2 regions of the Streptomyces sp. NPDC005574 genome follow, and region 2 is predicted to be linked to the other one. Evidence: riboswitches for the same ligand, from Rfam matches in the RefSeq annotation. Region 2 holds a riboswitch; the other holds the start of a gene.
The links. A riboswitch is a leader RNA that binds a small molecule or an ion and turns the genes downstream of it on or off. The one in region 2 is predicted to bind S-adenosylmethionine.

Region 1 (4,407 bases), on a different contig from region 2:
TCCTGCCGCTGCGCTTCCCCGCCTGGGTCGTGCTGCCCTTCTGGGCGGCCCTGCAGTGGCTGGCGGCGGGGCGGGCGCCCCAGGGGCCGGGCGTCGCCTACCTGGCGCACCTGGTGGGGTTCGCGGCGGGCTTCTGCTACGCGTGGGTGCGTTTCGGCCGTACCACTAGAGTGAACTCCGCCCCAGCTCCGGCCCCCGAGGGAGAGAACCAGCCGTGATCACCGCGATCGTCCTCATCAAGACAAGCGTGGACCGGATTCCCGAGATCGCGGAGTCGATCGCCGCCCTGGAGTCCGTCAGCGAGGTCTTCTCGGTCACCGGCACCTACGACCTGATCGCCATGGTCCGGGTCGCGCGGCACGAGGACCTCGCGGAGGTCATCCCCGGGCGGATCAGCAAGATCCCCGGGGTCGAGGGCACGGACACGCACGTCGCGTTCCGCACCTACTCGCAGCACGACCTGGAGGCGGCGTTCGCGATCGGGCTGGACTCCTGACCGCCTGAGACACCGCCTCCGGGCACCGCCGCGAGGGCCCTCACACCGCCGGGACGCAGCGGCCGCCCTCCGTGCGGTACTGCCACCGGGCGCCGTCCCGCACCAGTTCCCGTACGGCGCCCACGAACCGCTCCACATGCTCGTCGGGGGTCCCCGCGCCGAAGCTCACCCGGATCGCGTTGAGGGACTTCTCGCCCGGCGCCGCCTCGGGGGCGCCGCACTCGCCCTGGGTCCCGGGGTCGCCGCCCAGCAGGGTGCGGACCAGGGGGTGGGCGCAGAACAGGCCGTCGCGGACACCGATGCCGTACTCGGCCGAGAGCGCCGCGGCGAAGTGCGAGCTGTTCCAGCCCTCGACGACGAACGAGATCACGCCGACGCGTGGGGCGTCGTCCCCGAACAGCGACAGCACCCGCACCTCGGGCACCTCGGCGAGGCCGGCGCGGACGGTGTCGATCAGCTGCCGCTCCCGGGCGACCAGGTTGTCGAAGCCGGCCTCGGTGAGGGCCTTGCAGGCGGAGGCGATGGAGTGGACGCCGATGACGTTGGGCGAGCCGGCCTCGTGGCGGGCGGCGGTGTCGTGCCACTCGACGTCCACTCCCCCGTCCTCGCGCCGGGTGACCTTGCGGCTGGCGCCGCCGCCCGCGAGGTACGGGTCGGCCTCCCGCAGCCAGTCGGCGCGGCCGGCCAGCACCCCGGAGCCGAACGGCGCGTACAGCTTGTGGCCGGAGAAGGCGACCCAGTCGACGTCCAGCTCCCGCACCGACACCGGGTGGTGCGGGGCCAGCTGGGCGGCGTCCAGCACGATCCGGGCCCCGTGGGCGTGCGCGGCGGCCGCCAGCTCCCGTACGGGCCACAGCTCGCCGGTGACGTTCGAGGCGCCGGTGACGCAGACCAGGGCCGGGCCCCGCGGGTCGCGGGCGGCGAGGGCGCGCTCCAGGGTCTCGACGGCCTGGCGCGGGGTGCGCGGGGCGTCGAGGTAGGTGACCCGGGCGTCCTTCCAGGGCAGCAGCGAGGCGTGGTGCTCGGTCTCGAAGACGAAGACCTGGCAGCCAGCCGGGAGCGCGGCGGCGAGCAGGTTGAGGGAGTCGGTGGTGGACCGCGTGAAGATCAGCTGGTCGTCGGTGCGGCAGTCGAGGAACTCGGCGACCGTCACCCGGGCGTTCTCGAACAGGTCGGTCGACAGCTGCGAGAGGTATCCGGCACCGCGGTGCACGCTGCCGTAGTACGGGGCGTACGCGGCGACGTCGTCCCAGACCCGCTGGAGGGCGGGGGCGCTGGCCGCGTAGTCGAGCGCGGCGTAGGTGACCTCGCCGCCCGTGACGAGCGGGACGGTGACGTCCGCGCCCAGAACGGGCAGCGGGGCACAAAGCGACCGGGCGGCGGCAACGGTGGAGACGGACATGGCGAACTCCCGTGAGAGGCGGCGGAATCACCGCGCGGGCACGACACGGCCCGGCGCGGGAAAAGGCTGGAGAAGGGGATGCGGAGGCGGGGCTCTGCGGCCCTATCGCATTCGCTTGCTCACGGGGGACTCCCTCGAGACCAGGACCCCTGGGCTTCGTCCACTCGAAGGAGTGGGAGGGGTCCGCGCTTGCCGCAGACCTCGCTGCCTGCGGCCTGGTCTTCACCCGGGGCACCCCGCCACGGACGGAGGGTTGCCGGACAGTCGGCCGGGGCCTCATGACTGTCACTCATGACCTGCGCACGAACGTACGGGAGGTGATCGGCGTCCCGCAACCCCTGTCCGGATCGCGGGACGCCGCCCGGCTACGCGTTGCTGGCCGCCACCCAGCGCTCCAGGGTCCGCTTGGCCGCGCCGGAGTCGATCGACTCGGCCGCCCTGCCCAGCCCGGCGCGGATCTGCTCGGTCAGCGGCGCCCCGGTCGGCTCCAGGGCCACCAGTGCCGCCGCCGAGTTCAACAGGACCGCGTCGCGCACGGGCCCGGTCTCGCCGTCGAGGAGCCGCCGTGCGACCTCCGCGTTGTACGACGCGTCGGCGCCGCGCAGCGCCTCCACCGGGACGAGTTCGAGGCCGACGTCACGCGGGTCGAAGGCCCCCTCGGTCACCTTGCCGTCGCGGACGGTCCACACCCGGGAGGTGGCCGTGGTCGTCAGCTCGTCGAGGCCGTCGTCGCCGCGGAACACAAGCGCGGACGAGCCGCGTTCGGCCAGGACGCCGGCGATCAGACCGGCCATCCGGGTGTCGAAGCAGCCGATCGCCGAGGCCGTGACCCGGGCCGGGTTGGTCAGCGGACCGAGCAGGTTGAACGAGGTCGGGATGCCGAGGTCGCGCCGGACGCCTCCGACGAACCGCATCGACGGGTGGAACTTGGCCGCGAAGCAGAAGGTGATCCCAGCCTCCTCCGCCACCCGCGCCACGCCCTCCGGCGACAGGTCCAGGTTGATGCCGAGCTTCTCCAGCACGTCGGAGGAGCCGCTCGCCGACGACGACGCCCGGTTGCCGTGCTTGACCACCTTCGCGCCGGTGCCCGCGATCACCACGGCGGACATCGTCGAGATGTTGACCGTCCTGGCCCGGTCGCCGCCGGTACCGACGATGTCGACGGCCGGCCCGGGGATGTCCAGCGGCTGCGCGTGCGCGTACATCGCCTCGACGAGGCCGTTGATCTCCTCGACCGTCTCGCCCTTGGCCCGCAGCGCCACCATGAAGCCCGCGATCTGCGCGTCCGAGGCCTCGCCGCTCATGAAGCGGTCCATCGCCCACGCCGTGTCGCCGGCGCTCAGGTCCCGGCCGCCGAGCAGCGCGCTCAGTACCTCGGGCCAGGAACGGCCCGCCGTGGTGTCGCCTCCAGCGGGGGTCACAGCGCTCATCAGCCGCTCCTGGGTCGGTCCCGTACCTCGGGACGCGGATCTCAACGGGACCACCCTATCCAGCCCAGGGCACGGCGAAGGGCCCCCGTCCGAACACCGGACGAGGGCCCCTCAGTGGCGTGCGCAGCGATCAGTGGTGGCCGTGGCCGCTCGTGATCTCCTTGTACTCCTCGACGGTGGGCTTGGGGATCTGGGACTCGTCGCCGTAGTACGCCTCGCTCAGCTTGGCGCGCAGCTTCTCGGGTCCCTTCACCTTCCGCTCGACACCGTTCGCGTCGACCGTCGCGCCGATCTCGGCCGGCTTGTACTGCTCGTGCGCGGTGAGGGTGTGCAGCTGCTCCTGGCTGAGCGGCTCGTGCACCTCGATGAACTCACCGTGCGGCAGGCGCTTGATGATGCCCGACTCGCGGCCGTGCAGCACCTTGTCCTTGTCGCGGCGCTGGAGGCCGAGGCAGACGCGCTTGGTGATGACGAACGCGATGACCGGCGCCACGAAGAACGCGACCCGGACGAACCAGGTGATGGCGTTGATCGACAGGTGGAAGTGGGTGGCGATGATGTCGTTGCCGCCACCGATCAGCAGGACGAAGTACCAGGTCATCCAGGCCACACCGAACGCCGTCCGGGTGGGGACGTTGCGCGGGCGGTCCAGGATGTGGTGCTCGCGCTTGTCGCCGGTGACCCAGGACTCGATGAACGGGTACACCGCGATCGCGACCAGGACCAGCGGGAAGATCACCAGCGGGATGAACACGCCCAGCACGAGCGTGTGACCCCAGAAGTTGATCTCCCAGCCCGGCATCACACGGATCAGGCCCTCGGAGAAGCCCATGTACCAGTCGGGCTGGGCGCCCGTGGAGACCATGTCCGGCCGGTAGGGGCCCATGGCCCAGATCGGGTTGATCGAGGCGATCGCCGCGATGGCCGCGATGACACCGAAGACCAGGAAGAAGAAGCCTCCGGCCTTGGCCATGTAGACCGGCAGCAGCGGCATGCCGACGACGTTGTTGTTCGTCTTTCCGGGACCCGCGAACTGCGTGTGCTTGTGGTAGAAGACCAGGATCAGGTGGCCGACCACC
Region 2 (4,407 bases):
GCCTGCCCGGGATCGAGGGGGCGCTCCGCGGGGCGCGAACGGCGCGCGATCGGCGTGCGAGCGGGTCCCGGACACGCCGAAGGGCTCGTAACCCATGACTCCCCATGGGATACGAGCCCTCCGAAGAAGAACAGAAGAACGACGCTGTCAGTCGGCGCGTGCTTCAGCCGGTCGCCAGTCGGACCATGTCCGCCTGCGGCCCCTTCTGGCCCTGCGAGATCTCGAAATCGACTCGCTGACCCTCTTCCAGGGTGCGGTAGCCGTCCATCTGAATCGCGCTGTAGTGGACGAAAACATCCGCACCACCGTCGACCGCGATGAAGCCGTACCCCTTCTCCGCGTTGAACCACTTGACGGTGCCCTGAGCCATGCCTAACTCCCCTATTACTGGCCCTTGCGCGGACCCGCACTTCGCGGATCCGGGTCAGACCTCACCCCCCCACATGGACGGGGGCGTGCGCCGGAACGCGTCGACCGCGGCCGAATGTATCTGCCCAACTGCCCTCTGCAACAGGTCAATCGGACGAGAATTCCAGGCATGACCGGTCGGGAATGTACGGAGAATTCGCCCGAACTCAGGGCAAGTCGGGCTCCACAAAAGGAGTGAATGGCGCAAAATACCCGCACACTTTGGCCATTTATCGTCGCACGCGGAGCCTGAACTCATATGCGTCCGTCATGCGGAAGACCGCGGGTTCCCCAACTGTACCGCGCTCAACCATACAGAATTGCCCCCTCCGCTTCTCTCGCGGAGGGGGCAATCACATGAACTCCTGGTGATCGGCATTACCGAGGGTAATGATCGGCCTCGGTCAGCCGCCGGCCACGGCCGGGATGATCGACACGCCGGCGCCGTCGGGGGTGGCCGTCTCCAGCCCCTGCTCAAAACGCACGTCGTCGTCGTTCACGTACACGTTGACGAAACGGCGCAGCTTTCCCTGGTCGTCCAGGACCCGGGCGGCGATACCGGTGTGGTTCTTCTCCAGGTCCGTGATGACCTCGCCGAGGGTCCCGCCCTCGGCCGTCACCTCGGCCTTGCCGCCGGTGTAGGTGCGCAGGATGGTGGGGATGCGGACGTTGACGCTCATACGGTGTGACCTCCGGTCGGATGGAACCCTGAAGGGGGCGCGGGGCCCCGTGGGTGTGCGGCTCCGCCGCGTGGCGCGGCCGGCCCCGGCGCCCGCGCGGACGGGCGACGGGCGGGCGGCGCGGGTGACGGACGACGACTAGCCGAGACCGGCGTCCCGGAACGACTCCAGACTGGGGCGGATGGTCGCCGTCAGTCCCGTGTCCGCCACCGCGTCCAGCGTCTTGAGGCCGTCACCCGTGTTGAGCACGACCGTCGTGAGGGTCGGGTCCAGCAGACCGCTCTCGATGAGCTTCTTCGTGACGCCGACCGTCACGCCGCCGGCGGTCTCGGCGAAGATGCCCTCGGTCCGGGCGAGCAACCGGATGGCGTCCACGATCTGCTCGTCGTTCACGTCCTCCACGGCGCCGCCCGTGCGGCGCGCGATGTCCAGGACGTACGGCCCGTCGGCCGGGTTGCCGATGGCCAGCGACTTGGCGATGGTGTCCGGCTTCTGCGGCCGGACGACGTCGTGGCCCGCCTTGTAGGCCACCGACACCGGGGAACAGCCCTCCGCCTGCGCACCGAAGATCTTGTACGGCCTGCCCTCGACCAGCCCGAGCCCGATCAGCTCCTGAAGACCCTTGTCGATCTTCGTGAGCTGGGAGCCGGAGGCGATCGGCACCACGAGCTGGTCGGGCAGCTGCCACCCGAGCTGCTCGCAGATCTCGTACGCCAGCGTCTTGGAGCCCTCGGCGTAGTACGGCCGCAGGTTGACGTTGACGAAGCCCCAGCCCTCGCCGGCCGGGTCACCGATCAGCTCGGAGCAGAAGCGGTTCACGTCGTCGTAGTTGCCCTCGATGCCGACGAGCTCGCCGCCGTACACCGCGGCCATGACGACCTTGCCCTGCTCCAGGTCGTGCGGGATGAACACGCAGGAGCGGAAACCGGCCCGGGCGGCGGCGGCGCCGACCGCGCCGGCCAGGTTGCCGGTGGAGGAGCAGGACAGGGTGGTGAATCCGAAGGCGCGGGCGGCCTCGATGGCCTGCGCGACGACACGGTCCTTGAAGGAGTGCGTCGGGTTGCCGGAGTCGTCCTTGACGAACAGCCTGCCGGCGTCGACGCCCAGCTCGCGGGCCAGGTTGTCGGCCCGCACGAGCTTGGTCCAGCCGGGGTTGATGTTGGGCTTGTCCGCCACGTCGGCCGGGACGGGCAGCAGCGGCGCGTACCGCCAGATGTTCGCCGGTCCCGCCTCGATGCGCTTGCGGAGTTCCTCGGTGTCGTAGGCCGAGAAGTCGTAGGCGATCTCGAGCGGGCCGAAACACTCCTCGCAGGCGAAGACCGGGCCGAGGGGCACGCGGTGGCCGCATTCGCGGCAGGAGAGCGCGGCAGCGGGGCCGAGGTCTACGGAGTCGGTGGTGCTTGCAACGGTCTGCACAGCCATGGAGGCGAGGCCCTTTCCTCATCTTCCTCACGACGCGTTTCGCCATGAGACGGATTTGGCACCTTCCCTAGCCGGGAGCCTCGCGTGATGATCAACAGTGATCCACGAGACCGGCTGGAGGGTTGCCGGGGCTTCAACGGGCCGTATCCCTCTGCCCCTCTGGATGAGCGGTATGTAGTTGTACGCGCAACGACCCCCGACATGCGATGGTCATCAGCGTTGTTCAAGACTGTAACCGAAGGCCAGGACAGTTGAGAGAGTCGTCCGCACCGCGAGATGGATCACAGCTGATCCACTTCTCGCCGACAGAACGCAGAGGAGCCGCGCACCGTGCTGGAAGAAGTCGAGCGCTGGCTGAGCACCCGCTCCTGGTCCATGACCAGTCGCCCGCTGCACAAGATCCTGGCCGCGAAACGCATGACGGGCCAGACGGTCTCCGTCGTGCTGCCCGCGCTCAACGAGGAGGAGACGGTCGGTGACATCGTCGCCGTGATCCGTCACGACCTCATGCATCAGGTCCCGCTCGTCGACGAGATAGTCGTCGTCGACTCGGGGTCGACCGACCGCACCTCCGAGGTGGCCGCCGCGGCCGGCGCCCGGGTCGTCCACCGCGACGACATCCTGCCGCACATCCCGCCCGTGCCGGGCAAGGGCGAGGTCCTGTGGCGCTCGCTCCTGGTGACCGGCGGGGACATCGTCTGCTTCATCGACGCGGACCTGAAGGAGTTCTCCTCCGACTTCGTCTCCGGGATCGTGGGGCCGCTGCTCACCGATCCCGGCGTCGACCTCGTCAAGGCGATGTACGACCGCCCGCTCGGCGGCCGGGCCGGCCAGGGCGGCCGGGTCACCGAGCTGATGGCCCGCCCGCTGCTGAACATGCACTGGCCCCAGCTGGCCGGTTTCGTGCAGCCGCTCGGCGGCGAGTACGCGGCCCGCCGCTCCCTCCTGGAACAGCTCCCGTTCCCGGTCGGCTACGGCGTGGAGCTGGGCATGCTGGTCGACGCGCTGCACCTGGTCGGCCTCGACGCCCTGGCCCAGGTCGACGTCGGGGTGCGCAAGCACCGCCACCAGGACGGCCAGGCGCTGGGCCGGATGGCCGCCGCGATCTACCGCACGGCCCAGCTGCGGCTGGCCCGCGGCCACCTGATCCGCCCCTCCCTCACCCAGTTCGAACGGGGCGAGGACGGATTCGAGCCGCGCACGTACTCCGTGGACACCGAGGAACGGCCGCCCATGGTGGAGATCGCCGAGTACGCCACCCGCAAGGTGGCCTGACCGGGCCGGGTCCGGGGGCCGTGCGCGCACCGGGCCGGTCCGGGCGCGGCCCCGGACCCCGCCGCCGTACGTCGGACCGCACGTTTGAGCGTTTACGGGCCGGGCTAGGTTGAGGCGTATGGCTTCCACCCGCGCTGCTCAGGGCGCCCAGGTACTCGTCGCGTCCAACCGCGGCCCGGTCTCCTACGACGTGCGTGAGGACGGCTCGCTGCACGCCAGGCGTGGCGGCGGCGGGCTCGTCTCCGGCCTGTCCGCGATCGGGCCCGACGCCGGCGCCCTGTGGGTGTGCTCCGCCCTCGGCGACGGCGACCGCGAGGCGGTCCGGCGCGGGGTCGGCGAGGACGGCGTACGGATGCTGGACATCCCCGCCGACGTGCACGCCGACGCCTACAACGGCATCGCCAACTCGGTGCTCTGGTTCGTCCACCACATGCTGTACCAGACCCCGCTGGAGCCCGTCTTCGGCGCGGAGTTCCGCCGCCAGTGGGCGTCGTACGAGACCTACAACCGGGCCTTCGCCGAGGCGCTGGCGCAGGAGGCGGCCGAGGGCGCGGCGGTCCTCGTGCAGGACTACCACCTGTGCCTGGTGCCGGGCATGCTCCGCGAACTCCGCCCCGACCTG

Region 1: linked by a shared signal. The riboswitch ahead of ABZT03_RS33395 (aminotransferase class V-fold PLP-dependent enzyme) and the one ahead of thrC (threonine synthase) in region 2 are both predicted to bind S-adenosylmethionine.

Annotation. Positions count from the first base shown of each region.
Region 1 is NZ_JBEXCW010000078.1:27,674-32,080, forward strand. Features, by position in the region: gene ABZT03_RS33385 (rhomboid family intramembrane serine protease) at 1-218, shown strand, start outside; gene ABZT03_RS33390 (Lrp/AsnC ligand binding domain-containing protein) at 215-496, shown strand; gene ABZT03_RS33395 (aminotransferase class V-fold PLP-dependent enzyme) at 537-1,898, opposite strand; SAM riboswitch class IV at 2,079-2,195, opposite strand; gene trpD (anthranilate phosphoribosyltransferase) at 2,264-3,328, opposite strand; gene ABZT03_RS33405 (cytochrome bc complex cytochrome b subunit) at 3,459-4,407, opposite strand, start outside.
Region 2 is NZ_JBEXCW010000002.1:164,213-168,619, forward strand. Features, by position in the region: gene ABZT03_RS02415 (cold-shock protein) at 164-370, opposite strand; gene ABZT03_RS02420 (MoaD/ThiS family protein) at 813-1,088, opposite strand; gene thrC (threonine synthase) at 1,227-2,510, opposite strand; SAM riboswitch class I at 2,526-2,680, opposite strand; gene ABZT03_RS02430 (glucosyl-3-phosphoglycerate synthase) at 2,841-3,785, shown strand; gene ABZT03_RS02435 (trehalose-6-phosphate synthase) at 3,904-4,407, shown strand, end outside.